4 regions of the Rhodoferax sp. SPJ4 genome follow, and region 3 is predicted to be linked to each of the others. Evidence: predicted binding sites of a transcription regulator. Region 3 holds the regulator's gene; each other region holds the start of a gene.
What was found. The regulator sigma-54, encoded in region 3, starts transcription at its own class of promoters, with help from an activator protein. The targets are predictions, from matches to a motif close to TGGCANGNAANCTGCTTT.
Positions count from the first base shown of each region.

Region 1 (3,616 bases), 380 kb from region 3:
AGACCTGGGCTACAAGCCCGACAACGTGGCCGTGGTGCACCGCGCGCTGGTGGGCGTGACGCAGGAAGGCACCTCGGCCCGGGTGTTCGCCGGGGCCGGCTACCTGAGCGCCGGCAAAACCGGCACCGCCCAGGCGGTGACCATCGGCCAGAAAGACAAGTACAACAAATCCAAGCTCGACGAACACCAGCGCGACCACGCCCTTTACATGGCGTTTGCGCCGGCCGAGCATCCCAAGATCGCGCTGGCGGTGGTGGTGGAAAACGCCGGCTGGGGTGCCGAGGTGGCCGCCCCCATCGCGCGCCGGGTGTTCGACTACTGGTTGCTGCAGCAATACCCCAGCACGGAAGACATCGCCGCGGTGCAAAAAGGCCAGGCCGCCGCGCCCGTGGGCAGTGCCCGCCCGGTGGCCGAGGTGCCCTGGCCGGCCGGCAACGCCACCCCCACCAACACCGCGGCCCGGCTCAGCGCCGGCAAGGCGGGCGAGCGTCCCACGGCCGCCAAGGCCAACGCCGCCAGTGCGGCCGCGGCAGCAGCCCCCGCGCGCTGACAAGCCCTCAGCGCAGGAACGCGTCCCAGCCAGTCTTCAGAATCAGGGCGCTGACCACCGCCATGAACACCTGGCGCACAAAGCCGGTGCCCAGCCGCAGCGCCAATTGGGTGCCCACCAGACTGCCCACGACGTTGGCCACCGCCATCGCCAGCGCCAAATGCCACCAGATGTGGCCCTTGGCGGCAAACAAGGCCAGGGCGGCGATGTTGGTGGCGGTGTTGAGCAACTTGGCCGAGGCCGAGGCGTGCAGGAAGTCGTAGCCCAGCCAGCGCACCCACAAAAAGATGAAAAAGCTGCCGGTGCCCGGGCCAAAAAAGCCGTCGTAGGCCCCCACCACCAGGCCGATGGCCACCGCCGGCAGCACCTCGGCGCGACCGGCGTAGCGGGGCCGGTGCTGTTGCCCCAGGTCTTTGCGGGCCAGCGTGTAGACCAGCACTGCCAGCAGCACCAGCGGCAGCAGTTTGCGCAGGAAATCGGGCGACACCAGGGTCACCGCCCAGGCCCCGCCAAAAGCGCCCAGCCCGCCAGCCAGCGCCGCCGGCAGCAGCGACAACCAGTTCAGCTGTACCCGCCGGCTGTAGCGCCAGGTGGCCATGCCCGTGCCCCACACCGAGGCGCCCTTGTTGCAACCGAACAGCGTCGCCGGGTGGGTGCCGGGGTAGGTGGCGAACAGCGCGGGCACCAGAATCAGCCCACCACCGCCGACGATGGCGTCCACCAGGCCCGCCAGCAGCGAGGCGGCGCAGACGAACAGCAAGTCCATCCGGCCATTGTGGCACCCGCGTCCTGGACGTCCCGGCTGCCCCGGACGCAACGGTCGCCCCCAAAAGAAAAGGCGCTGGAAATCCAGCGCCTTGTGCAAACACCTCGAGCGGGCGTCTTTGTGATCAATCCGTTGTGGTTGTTTTGTTCAGTGTCTCCTCGGCTCCTCGCGTTCGGGACGACTCCCTCCTGCAATGCCCAGAACTGTACCCCTGTGCCCCATGCCGGGGCACTCGGGGTTTCCCGATTCAGTGCGCAAATACAACAACGTGCACAGCAGCGGAAACCCGCCACGCGGCAGGCCACCTGCGCCCCGGCGAGGCGTGGCACGGCTTATGCAAACAGTGCCAAAAACAACCCTGAAGGACCCGTCATGCTGCGCGCCCTGTCGTTTGTTCTGGCCATCGCCCTGGGTGTGGCCCTGTGCGCCACCCTGCCAGCCACCGCCTGGGCACAGGGCGCCGCACCGGTGCTTGCCGGGCCCGCCAGCGCCCCGTCAGCAGCGTCCCTATCGGTCACGGCGGCGGAGCCCGGCGACGCTGCTGGGCCACCCACCCATCCCGCGCTGGTGAAGGAAGACACGCTGCGCCCCGCCGACACCGCCTGGATGATGACCTCGACCGCGCTGGTGCTGCTGATGACCTTGCCAGGCATTGCGCTGTTCTACGGCGGCATGGTGCGGCGCAAGAACGTCATCAACACCATGGCCTCGGTGGTGGCGGTGGCTGCCGTCGTCAGCCTGTTGTGGTTTGCTTGCGGCTACTCCTGGGCCTTCACGCCGGGCAACGGCTGGATAGGCGGCAACGGCCGGCTGTGGTTTGGCGGGCTGGACTATCGCAAGGACGCCGGCCTGGTGGCGGTGAGCCACATCGCGCCCCTGATCCCCGAGTCGGTCTACGCGATGTTCCAGCTGAGCTTTGCCATCATCACCGCGGCGCTGGTGATCGGTGCGCTGGTGGAACGCATGCGCTTCTCGGCCATGCTTTTGTTCATCGGCCTGTGGTCGCTGGTGGTCTACGTGCCCATCGCCCACTGGGTCTGGGAGCCCGGTGGCTGGCTGGCCCAGCGCGGTGCGCTGGACTTTGCCGGCGGCTCGGTGGTGCACATCAATGCCGGCATCAGCGGCCTGGCCTGCGCCTGGGTGTTGGGGCGGCGACGCGGTTTTGGCCAGCAGGCCTTCGAGCCCTTCAACCTGGGCCTGACCATGGCCGGCGCCGGCCTGCTGTGGGTGGGCTGGTTCGGCTTCAATGCCGGCTCGGCGGTGGCGGCCGACGGGCGGGCGGGCCTGGCGATGGCCGTGACCCACATCGCTGCCGCTGCTGGCGCCGTGGCCTGGATGCTGGGCGAATGGGTGGTGCGCCACAAGCCCTCGCTGCTGGGCCTGTGCTCGGGGCTGGTGGCGGGCCTGGTGGCCATCACCCCGGCGGCCGGTTATGTCAGTCCTTCATCGGCGCTGCTGATTGGCGGCGTCTCCGGTGTCGCCTGCTACTGGGGCGCAACCGGCCTGAAGCGGCTGCTGGGCGCCGACGACTCGCTGGACGTGTTCGGTGTGCACGGCATCGGTGGCATTGTCGGCTCGCTGCTGACCGGTCTGCTGGCCAGCAAGACCATCGGCGGTGTCAGCGGCGACCTGCTGACCCAGGCGGTGGGGGTGGGTGCGGTGCTGGGCTACAGTCTGCTCATCACCACGCTGCTGCTGTGGATCACCTCGCTGCTGGTGCCGCTGCGGGTGGATGCCGAGTCCGAAGACACCGGCCTGGACATTGCCGTGCACAGCGAGCGAATGGGCACCTGAGGAGCACCGATGACCCCCACCGAAACCGTGGCGATTGCCGCCCACCTGCATGTGTTGCTGCGTCGCAAGACCGGCCGGGTGACCGATGTCGAATGGATGGCGGCCAACGCCGAATACGCGGCCGAGGTGGTGCGTTACGCCCGCGCCAGGGCGGCCCAGGACGGCCACACCGAGCTGCTGGGCTGGGCCGACAAGCTGGAGCAGGCCATGACCGCTCTGGCCACGCCCCGGAGCCCGCCAGTGCCAGCGGCCATCCACGCGGTGGCCGTGGCCACCGGGCTGGCACCTGCGGCACCTGCACCCGCCGGCACGGCCGCTGCACCCAGCGCCGCCGACAGCCGCTACGTTGGCCGGTTGCGTTGAGCATGAAAAAAGCCGCCCCCTGACGGGAGCGGCTTGATGGCCGGCGGCCACGCCCCACCGGCACCCGGCCGGAGGCGCTGGCCAGGTGCCGATTACTTGGCGGCGGAAGCCGCAGATGCGGCGACAGCGGCAGCCGATGCAGC
Region 1 is NZ_JBYZMN010000003.1:398,683-402,298, reverse strand. It holds gene mrdA (penicillin-binding protein 2) at 1-550, shown strand, start outside; gene AC4BAR_RS13055 (sulfite exporter TauE/SafE family protein) at 558-1,316, opposite strand; gene AC4BAR_RS13050 (ammonium transporter) at 1,689-3,110, shown strand; gene AC4BAR_RS13045 (hypothetical protein) at 3,120-3,473, shown strand; gene AC4BAR_RS13040 (hypothetical protein) at 3,566-3,616, opposite strand, start outside.
Region 1: AC4BAR_RS13050 (ammonium transporter) is a predicted target of sigma-54. The motif match lies at 1,640-1,657, and genes of this name have one in related genera.

Region 2 (3,616 bases), on a different contig from region 3:
TGTGGCGTTGGTGGCCTTTACCCAGCTCAGCGAAAGCTTCCAGCACGCCAACCTGCGGCTGTCGTTTGGCTGGCTGGGCGAGCGGCTGTGGATCAGTCCGCGCTTCCACCGGCTGCACCACGCCATCGGCATCGGCCACGAGTCGGCCGGCAAGAACACCCTGGGCGGGTGCAATTTTGGGGTCTTGCTGCCCTGGTGGGACATGCTGTTCGGCACCGCCAACTTCGAGCAGCGCTTCGACGCCACCGGCGTGCGCGACCAGGTGGAGCAGGGCCGCGACTACGGCCAGGGCTTCTGGTCCCAGCAGTGGCTGGGCCTGAAGCGGCTGGGTGGCTGGGCCTGATTTTCCGCTGCTGCGGCGGGCGCCATCGGCGCACCAAGGGCTTTACCCGGGCCGGTTATGCTTTGGCCCATGGCTTTGATCTTTGATTCCTTCTGGCGGGCGACGGCGTACTGCCTGCACCCCCGGGTGATCGCGCTGTCTTTCCTGCCACTGCTGCTGACCGCCGGTCTGGCGCTGGGCCTGGGCTACTTTTTCTGGGAACCGTCGACCGCCTGGGTGCGCGAAGGCCTGGACGATTCCGCGCTGCTGGGCACACTGCTCAGCTGGCTGCAGAACATGGGCCTGACCAATTTGAAAACCGTGCTGGCCCCGCTGGTGGTGATCTTCTCGGTGACGCCGGCCATCGTCGTGCTGTCGCTGCTGGTGGTGGCGGTGCTGATGACGCCCACGCTGGTCAGCATGGTGGCCGAGCGCCGCTTCCCCCTGCTGGCGCGCAAGCGCGGCGGCTCGGTGCTGGTCAGTCTGGTCTGGTCACTGGGCTCCACGCTGCTGGCGGTGGTGGCCCTGGTGGTGTCCATGCCGCTGTGGCTGGTGCCGCCACTGATTCTGATCCTGCCGCCACTGATCTGGGGCTGGCTGACCTACCGGGTAATGGCCTTTGACGCGCTGGCCGAACACGCCAGTGCCGACGAGCGGCGCGAACTGATGCGCCGCCACCGCGGGGCCCTGCTGGGCATCGGCGTGTTGACCGGCTACCTGGGCGCGGCCCCCAGCGTCATCTGGGCCTCGGGTGCGCTGTTTGCCGCCGCCTTTGTGATCCTGGTGCCGGTGGCGATTTGGATTTACACCCTGGTGTTTGCCTTTTCGTCGCTGTGGTTCTCCCACTTCTGCCTGGCCGGCCTGGACCGGCTGCGCAGCGAGCAGGCCACCGCCGTCGCTGCAACCCCTGCCACCCCCGTGGCCGAACCGCCCGCGCTGACCCATGACCGTGAGCCCACCCTCGAGCCCTTTGCCGCCGAACGCCCCCCCGCCTGAGACGACGCCGGCCATCGGCCTGGTGATCATTGGCGACGAAATCCTGTCCGGCAAGCGGGCCGACAAACACCTCGCCAAGGCCATTGAGCTGCTGGGCGAGCGTGGCCTGGCGCTGGCCTATGCCGATTACGTGGGCGACGACCCGGCCCGCATCACCGCCACGCTGGGCCGGGCTTTCGCGTCGGGCGACATCGTTTTCTCATTCGGCGGCATTGGCGCCACCCCCGACGACCACACCCGCCAGGCCGCGGCGCGGGCACTGAGCCGGCCCCTGGTGCTGCACCCGCAGGCGGCCGTGCTGATCCGTGAGCGCATGCAGGACCTGGCCCGCGAACAGGGCACGGTTTACCAGCCCGAGCACCCGGACAACCTGCACCGGCTCAACATGGGTGTGTTCCCTGAAGGCGCGGCCATCATCCCCAACCCCTACAACAAGATCCCGGGTTTCAGCTGCGCCGGTGCGGGCGGCGGCCAGGTGCATTTTGTGCCCGGCTTTCCGGTGATGGCCTGGCCCATGCTGGCCTGGGTGCTGGACACCCAGTATGCCCATCTGTTCCACCGCCAGGCGCAGCGGGAGAAGTCGGTCATCGTCATGGGTGCGATGGAGGCCACGCTGACCCCGTTGATGGAGGCCATCGAGCGCGACTTCGCCGGCGTCAAGGTCTTCAGCCTGCCCAGCGTGGCCCATCCCGAATGGGGCCGGCACATCGAGCTGGGGGTCAAGGGCGCGCCAGCGCTGCTGGACGCCGCCTATGCGGCGCTGCTTAGCGGCCTCCACCATCATGAGGCGAAGCTGGGCCCTGAGTTGGTGCGCTAGATGGCATGCACGGTCCTGGTGCGGGCCGCATAGCACCAAATTCGTGCATCATCGGCCGCAGTGGCGCCAAGACTTTTGCACCAAGCCTGCGCAGGTGGCGGGAATCCGCCGCATCTCAGGGCAAAATACGGGGCGCTGGAAAGATGACACCCACCGACCGTGGCACAAAAACTGCATCTTGAGCCTGTTCTTTTTTCAACGATGACCCCAACCAGGAGAGCTTGATGGCAAAGACCGTCGCAGACGTGATGAAGATGGTGAAAGAAAACGAAGTCAAGTTCGTTGACTTCCGTTTCACAGACACCCGTGGCAAAGAGCAGCACGTGACCGTGCCGGTGTCGCATTTCGATGAAGACAAGTTCACCTCCGGCCACGCCTTCGACGGTTCGTCGATCGCCGGCTGGAAGGGCATTGAGGCCTCGGACATGCAACTGATGCCCGACCCCAACACCGCCAACATCGACCCCTTCTTCGAAGAAACCACGCTGTTCCTGCAGTGCGATGTGGTCGAGCCCAGCGATGGCAAGGCCTATGACCGTGACCCCCGCTCGGTGGCCAAGCGCGCCGAAGCCTACCTGAAGGCCTCCGGCCTTGGCGACACCGCCTTCTTCGGTCCGGAACCCGAATTCTTCATCTTCGACGGCGTGCGCTGGAGCAACGAACCTGGCCGCGTGTTCAGCGAAATCGAGGAATACGAAGCCCCCTGGAACAGCGGCGCCAAGCTCGAAGGCGGCAACCGCGGCCACCGTCCCACCGTGAAGGGCGGCTACTTCCCCGTGCCCCCGGTCGACAGCACGCAGGACATGCGCGCCGAAATGTCGCTCATTCTGGAATCGCTGGGCATCCCGGTCGAAGTGTTCCACCACGAAGTGGCGGGCGCCGGCCAGAACGAAATCGGCACCAAGTTCTCCACGCTGGTGCAACGCGCCGACTGGACCCAGGTACTGAAGTACGTGGTGTGGAACGTGGCCAACGCCTACGGCAAGACCGCCACCTTCATGCCCAAGCCTTACGCCGGTGACAACGGCTCCGGCATGCACGTGCACCAGTCGATCTGGAAGGACGGCAAGAACCTGTTCGCCGGTGACGGCTACGCCGGCCTGAGCGATTTCGCGCTGTACTACATCGGCGGCATCATCAAGCACGCCCGCGCACTGAACGCCATCACCAACCCCGGCACCAACAGCTACAAGCGCCTGGTGCCTGGCTTCGAAGCCCCGGTGAAGCTGGCCTACTCGGCCCGCAACCGCTCGGCCTCGATCCGCATTCCGTTTGTGGCCAACCCCAAGGGCCGCCGCATCGAAGCGCGTTTCCCGGACCCATCGGCCAACCCTTACCTGTGCTTCTCGGCCCTGATGATGGCCGGTCTGGACGGCGTGGAAAACAAAATTCATCCGGGCGAAGCGGCCACCAAGGACCTGTACCACCTGCCGCCGGAAGAAGACAAGCTGGTGCCCACCGTGTGCCACAGCCTGGACCAG
Region 2 is NZ_JBYZMN010000001.1:1,106,022-1,109,637, forward strand. It holds gene AC4BAR_RS05475 (sterol desaturase family protein) at 1-343, shown strand, start outside; gene AC4BAR_RS05480 (EI24 domain-containing protein) at 413-1,318, shown strand; gene AC4BAR_RS05485 (competence/damage-inducible protein A) at 1,272-2,135, shown strand; gene glnA (type I glutamate--ammonia ligase) at 2,360-3,616, shown strand, end outside.
Region 2: glnA (type I glutamate--ammonia ligase) is a predicted target of sigma-54. The motif match lies at 2,296-2,313, and genes of this name have one in related genera.

Region 3 (3,616 bases):
CCACATCGGCACCCGGCGCGACTCTTTCAGCCGCATGCGGCCGGGCAGCTTGAGGTCGGGTGTCAACACCCAGGCGGTCCAGCCGGCGTAGTTTTTCTTCCAGTGGGTGGCCAGCTGGGGAAAGAAGTCGTCGCCCTCATCGCGCTGGCCATCGACCTGGGCGGTCTCGCGGCCGGCACCGTGGCCGCGGCCGCTGCCGGCCACACCGGCCACCGCGATGCGTTCGCCATAAGGCGGGTTGAGCAGCATCACGCCGCCCTCGGCCGGCGGCATGCGCTGCAAGGCGTCGCCGCCGCGCAACTGCACCGCGTGGGCCACACCGGCCCGCTCGGCGTTGCGCTGGGCGAAGTCCACCATGCGGAAGGCCACGTCGCTGCCAAACACCGGCGCGGTGGGCGCGCACACGGCGGCCTCGGCCTGGTCGCGCAGCGCGTCCCACACATGGGCCTGGAAGGGCAGGTATTTTTCGAAGGCGAAGCGGCGCAGCAGGCCAGGCGCCTGGTGGCAGGCGATGGTGGCGGCCTCGATGGCGATGGTGCCGCTGCCGCAGCAGGGGTCGTACAGCGGCACCGTGGCGTCCCAGCCGCTGGCGGCCAGCATGGCGGCGGCCAGGGTTTCCTTCAGCGGCGCCTCGCCCTTGTCTTCGCGCCAGCCGCGTTTGAACAGCGGCTCGCCCGAGGTGTCGATGTAGAGGGCGCAGCGGTCGGTGGTCAGGTGGGTGTAGATGCGCACATCGGGCCACTGGGTGTTGACGTCGGGCCGCACGCCACCGCTCTTGGCCCGGAAGCGGTCACAGACCGCGTCCTTGACCTTCAGCGCGGCAAAGTTCAGCGAGGTCAGCGGGCTGTGCTGGGCGGTGATCTCCACCTTGATGCTTTGCCGCGGCGTGAACCAGATTTCCCAGGCCACCTCGCTGGCGATGGCATAGAGGTCGTTTTCGCTGCGGTAAAAGCCGTCCGCCAGCTGCACCAGCACCCGCTGGGCCAACCGGCTGTGCAGGTTGAGCAGCATGGCGTCGCGCCAGGAGGCCACCACCCGCACGCCGCCGCGCAGCTTGTCGGTGTGGCCGCTGCACAGCCGCCGCACCTCGGCCTCCAGCAGGTCTTCCACGCCAGCGGCGCAGGGCAAAAAAAGGTGAAGTTGGTTCATTGGTCAAAAGCCTGGATGTTTCGCCGCCGGGCCGCCCCTGGGCGAAACACGGCCCCCTCGGCGGGCAGCGAACCACACGCAGTGGGGAGCGTGGGGGTCATGTTCACAGTGCTTTGCGCAGGTTGGCGGGCGCGATGCGCAAGGCCTCGCGGTACTTGGCCACGGTGCGGCGCGCGCACTCAATGCCCTGCTCTTTCAGCATCTCGGAAATCTGGTTGTCGCTGAGCGGCTTCTTGAGGTTTTCGGCGCTGACAAACTGCTTGATCAGCGCCCGCACCGCGGTGCTCGACGCGTTGCCGCCGGTTTCGGTGCCCAGTGCCGAGCCGAAGAAATACTTCAGCTCGAAGGTGCCAAAAGGCGTGGCCATGTACTTGGCGGTGGTGACCCGCGAGATGGTGGACTCGTGCAGGCCCAGCTCGTCGGCGATCTCGCGCAGCACCAGCGGCCGCATGGCCAGCTCGCCATGGACGAAGAAGTTCTTCTGCCGCTCGACGATGGCGCTGCTGACGCGCAGGATGGTGTCGAAGCGCTGCTGGATGTTCTTGATGAACCAGCGCGCTTCCTGCAGCCGCTGCTGAAGCGCCTGGGCATTGCCGCCGCGGCTGGCCTTGAGCGCACCGGCATAGATGTCGTGCACCCGCAGCCGGGGCATGACGTCGGGGTTGAGCTGGGCCCGGAAACGCGGGTTGGGGCCACGCCCCACCTGCACCACGATGACGTCGGGCACGACGATGTTGCGCTCCACGTCCACAAAGCGCCGGCCTGGCTTGGGCTCCAGGGTCTGGATCAGTGCAATGCCCTGGCGCACCAGCGCGTCGCTGAGCTGGCACAGCTGGGCCAGGCGCTTGAAATCGCGCCGCGCCAGCAGCTCCATGGGCTGGGCGCAAATGGCCTGGGCGGCCTTGACCACCTCGCTGGGGGGCAAGGCCTTGAGCTGCAGGCTCAGGCATTCGGCCAGGTGGCGAGCACCCACGCCCACCGGCTCCAGGCTTTGCAGCAGGCGCAAGGCCATGCCAAAACGCTGCACCAACTCCTCGACCTGCTCGGCATCGTCGCCGGCCAGGCCGCGGGCCAGCAGGTCCAGGCTGTCTTCGAGGTAGCCGTCGTCGTTGAGCGACTCGATCAGGAAACGCAGCGCGGCGCGGTCGATCTCGCTCAGGCGCAGCGACAAGGCCTGGCGGTGCAAAAAGGCGGTCAGCGACTCCTGCTGGCGGGCCAGTTCGGTGGCGTCCATCGCGCCGTCGTCGTCCTGCCGCTGGTGGGCTGGCGCGTCGCCGCCCCACTCGCTGTCGTTGGGCGCGATCTCGGTGCTGCCGTCGCCGTCCCAGTTGTCGGGCAGGGCTGGCTCACCGTCGCCCACCCCATCGGCCACCGCCTCGGTCTCAGTGCTGCTGGACGATGACGAAAACGGCTCGTCGTCGGCCCGGGCATCGGCCTGGGCCAGGCCAAACTCCTCGCGCGGCGCGGTCTCGTCGGCCACGTCGAGGAAGGGGTTTTCGTCGAGCATCTGCTCGACCTCCTGGCTGAGTTCCAGCGTGGACAGCTGCAGCAGTCGGATTGACTGCTGCAGTTGCGGCGTCAATGCGAGGTGCTGGGAGACACGGAGGGAAAGGCCTTGTTTCATGCAGGCGAACAAGGGACTGCGAATGCCCCGCAAGACTCAAACAGGGGCGCTGGTTTTTCCGCCGGGCCGCCCCAAGGAAAAACGCGGCCCCCTCGGGGGGCAGAGAGCGACACGCAGTGCGCGAACGTGGGGGCCATGTTCACATGCGGAAATGTTCGCCCAGGTAGACGCGGCGAACATCGGCGTTGTCAACGATCTCGGCGGGCGTGCCCTGGGCCAGCACATGACCGTCGCTGATGATGTAGGCGTGGTCGCAGATGCCCAGGGTTTCACGCACGTTGTGGTCGGTGATCAGCACGCCGATGCCGCGCGACTTCAGAAAACCGATGATGCGCTGGATCTCGATCACCGCGATCGGGTCGATGCCGGCAAAGGGCTCGTCGAGCAGGATGAACTGCGGCTGGGTGGCCAGGGCGCGGGCAATCTCGACCCGGCGCCGCTCACCGCCCGACAGCGCAGGGGCCGGCGAATCGCGCAGGTGCTCGACCCGCAGGTCTTGCAGCAGCGCATCCACCCGCTGCTCGATGACCGCGCGGCCCAGCGGCCGGCCGCCCTCGTCGCGCTGCAACTCCAGCACCGCGCGGATGTTGTCTTCGACATTGAGCTTGCGGAAGATCGACGCTTCCTGCGGCAGATAGCTCAGGCCCAGCCGCGAACGGCGGTGGATGGGCATGTGCTCGACCGACTGGCCGCCAATGGAGATCACGCCGGCGTCGGCCCGCACCAGGCCCACGATCATGTAGAACGAGGTGGTCTTGCCGGCGCCGTTGGGCCCCAGCAGGCCCACGACCTCGCCTTTTTGCACGGCCAGCGAGACGTCCTTGACCACCTTGCGGCTGCCGT
Region 3 is NZ_JBYZMN010000003.1:20,598-24,213, forward strand. It holds gene AC4BAR_RS11230 (THUMP domain-containing class I SAM-dependent RNA methyltransferase) at 1-1,149, opposite strand, end outside; gene AC4BAR_RS11235 (RNA polymerase factor sigma-54) at 1,253-2,773, opposite strand; gene lptB (LPS export ABC transporter ATP-binding protein) at 2,913-3,616, opposite strand, start outside.

Region 4 (3,616 bases), 170 kb from region 3:
CGCTGCACCTGGACCAATTGCCCGGCCAGCCCACAGCCGCCGCCCTGCAGCAGGCGTTGGCCGCGCATTACGCCGGCAGCCGCTGGGTGACGGTGGAGCCGGCCGCCGAGAACGGCAAGCTGGACGCCACCGCGCTGAACGACACCAACAAGATGGAATTGCGGGTGTTCGGCAACGCCGAGCACCGCCATGCGGTGTTGTTTGCCCGGCTCGACAACCTGGGCAAGGGCGCCAGCGGCGCTGCGGTGCAAAACCTGATGCTGATGCTGGGCATGGACGGCGCCTGAGGCGCCGCCGGGCCCATCACCAGTTGGCGTCGCGGTCGGCGGTGGCGCCGATGCGGTGGATGGACAGGTCGGCGCCCTCGTACTCTTCTTCCTGGGTCAGCCGCAGGCCCATGCTGAACTTCAGGAGGCCATAAATCACCGCCCCGCTGAGCAGCGCCCAGCCCACGCCCATCAGGCTGCCGATCAGCTGGGCGCTGAAGGCCACGCCGCCCAGGCCGCCCAGGGCCTTGGCACCGAAGATGCCGGCGGCCAGGCCGCCCCAGGCGCCACACAGGCCGTGCAGCGGCCACACACCCAGCACATCGTCGATCTTCCAGCGGTTCTGCGTCAGCGTGAACATCACCACGAAGATGGCGCCGGCCACCGCACCCACCACCAGCGCGCCCAGCGGGTGCATCAGGTCGGAGCCGGCACACACCGCCACCAAGCCGGCCAGCGGGCCGTTGTGCACAAAGCCCGGGTCGTTCTTGCCCAGCGCCAGCGCCACCAGCGTGCCGCCTACCATGGCCATCAGCGAGTTCACCGCCACCAGGCCGGAAATCTTGTCGATGGTCTGGGCGCTCATCACGTTGAAGCCAAACCAGCCCACCGTCAAAATCCACGCGCCCAGCGCCAAAAAGGGGATGTTGGACGGCGGGTGGGCCGAGATGGCGCCGTCCTTGCGGTAGCGGTTGCTGCGTGCGCCCAGCAGCAGCACCGCCGGCAAGGCGATCCAACCGCCCACCGCATGCACCACGATGGAGCCGGCAAAATCATGGAATTCCTCGCCGGTCAGCGCCTTGATCCAGGCCTGCACGCCGAAATGCTGGTTCCAGACGATGCCTTCAAAAAACGGATACGCCAGCCCCACGACCACCGCGGTGGCGATCAGCTGCGGCCCGAAACGGGCCCGTTCGGCAATGCCGCCCGAGATGATGGCGGGAATGGCCGCCGCAAAGGTCAGCAGAAAGAAGAACTTGACCAGCTCGTAGCCGTTCTTGGCCGCCAGCACCTCGGCGCCCACAAAGAAGCTGGTGCCATAGGCCACGCTGTAGCCCACCACAAAATAGACCACGGTGGAGACCGAAAAGTCCACCAGGATCTTGACCAGCGCATTGACCTGGTTTTTCTTGCGAACCGTGCCCAGCTCCAAAAAGGCAAACCCGGCATGCATGGCCAAGACCATGATGCCGCCCAACAAGATGAACAAGGCGTCTGAGCCCTGTTTCAGTGCATCCATGAGGCTTTACTCCGAATAATGCGCGTGTTTGGTGCGAAATTACCCAAATCAACCGCACTGCACCGAAGTTAAGCAAAAAGCGCGCCAAATTCGTGCGGATCGACGATTTCGGTGCACTTTTCCAGCAAGACGCCCGTTTTTGGTCAGAGATGAGCACCATCTTGGGCGCCCAAGGCGCCATGCGGCGCGGGCTCAGGCCTCAGGAGCCGGGGCTGGCCCGCCTTGCAGGGCCGCCAGCTTGTCGGCCGCTTGCCGCTTGCTCAGGCCCCGCACCGCCGCGATGGACTCCAGCTGGGCCGCCCTGGGTCTGGCCTTGCCGGCCTCCCATTTGTAAACCGACTGGTTGGACACGCCCAGCAGCAAGCCAAAGGCCTCGGCCGACAGGCCCAGCCGCTTGCGCTGGGCCACCAGGCGCGCCGCACTGAAGCGGCGTGAGGGCTGGGCATCGTCGGCCGGCGGGGCGGCACCAGGCCGAGGCGCCTTGCCGGCTGGCGCGCGCAGCTGCTTTTCCAAGGCGGCCAGCTGGCGTTTGAGCCCCGCCAACTCCTTGCGCTGCGACACCCCTCGCGCCTGCAAGGCCTCGGTTTCACGTCGCACCTCCTTGCGGACGATTCGCGTGATTTCTTCTTTCAGCACCGATGCAATGTTGGCCATGACACAAACTCCCTCAACGAAACCGCATTGTCACCGCTTTGAACCGCGGGTCTTGAGACCGACCGACTGGACGCTTTTACGCGGCCCATCGTGAACCTTGCCTGACGCAGCCTACACCCTAGGGCCGCTGGCTTCCAGTGGCAAGCCTGGCGACGCGTCGGCAGCAAAAGACAACACCTCGGGTCATCCCGAAGCTGACAAGGAAAATATGTAACCTAAAGGTGTCATTTGCCAGTTTATCGCTGTTGATTGCATACTTAAGCACTCTTTTTGTCCCCCGATTTCCCTTGCCAAGCGCCCTGCGGGGTCCGCACAATCGAAGCATCGCCGCCCATGGTGCATGGGGGGCACGGAGAAACGATGCAGATTCTGTTGATTGACGACCACCCGCTGTTCTCGCAGAGCCTGCAGTTCCTGTTGATGGAGCTGGATGCCACGGTGCGAGTGGCGGCCGTGGGCTCGGTGGAAGAGGCCATCCGGCATCCCGACCATGTCGACCTGGTGCTGCTGGACCTGCACCTGCCCAACACCCAGGGGCTGGAAGGCCTGATGACGCTGCGCACTCACCGCGAAGGGGTGCCGGTGGTCATCGTCTCGGGCGACGAGAGCCCGACCACCATCCAGGCGGCCATTGACGCCGGCGCCATGGGCTATGTGCCCAAGTCGTCCACGCCGCAGGTGCTGCTGGCCGCCATCCAGCTGATCCTGGCCGGCGGCATCTACCTGCCCGCCCATATGCTGCCGGGCGGCCGGGACGAAGTGGAGTCGGAGGCCGCCAGCAACGCCGCTGCCTCGGGCGGCCTGGCCATGCTGACCCGGCGCCAGCGCGAGGTGTTGATGAAGGTGGTGCAGGGCAAGCCCAACAAGGTGATTGCCCGCGAACTCAACATCGCCGAATGCACCGTCAAGTCCCATTTGTCCACCGCCTACCGCATGCTGGACGTGGACAGCCGCACCGAGGCGGTGTTCAAGACCGCCCGGCTGGGTTTCAAGGTCTGAGCTAGGGCAGGCGGCTTCAGCCGCCCTTCAGCCGCGCCGCCCGATAATCGGCTCGCCGGTTTCCCACGGCGACCGCGGTCAGCGCCGACCCTGCGCAGCTTTCTCACCCCCTCATGGAAACACTTCTGGTCTCGACCAGCGTGGTGGCCCTCGCCGAAATCGGCGACAAAACCCAGCTGCTGGCCTTCATACTCGCCGCCCGCTTCAAAAAGCCCTGGCCCATCATTGCCGGCATCCTGGTCGCCACGCTGGCCAACCACGGCCTGGCCGGCGCTCTGGGGGCCTGGATCACGGCAGCGGTCAGTCCAGAGCTGCTGCGCTGGGTGCTGGGCGCGTCTTTCCTCGGCATGGCGGTGTGGACGCTGATTCCCGACAAGATCGAGGAAGAAGAAACCCAGGTGGCCCACAAGCTGGGCGTGTTTGGCGCCACGCTGGTCACCTTTTTTCTGGCCGAGAT
Region 4 is NZ_JBYZMN010000003.1:193,027-196,642, forward strand. It holds gene argC (N-acetyl-gamma-glutamyl-phosphate reductase) at 1-287, shown strand, start outside; gene AC4BAR_RS12090 (ammonium transporter) at 304-1,506, opposite strand; gene AC4BAR_RS12095 (helix-turn-helix domain-containing protein) at 1,699-2,160, opposite strand; gene AC4BAR_RS12100 (response regulator) at 2,521-3,159, shown strand; gene AC4BAR_RS12105 (TMEM165/GDT1 family protein) at 3,273-3,616, shown strand, end outside.
Region 4: AC4BAR_RS12090 (ammonium transporter) is a predicted target of sigma-54. The motif match lies at 1,576-1,593, and genes of this name have one in related genera.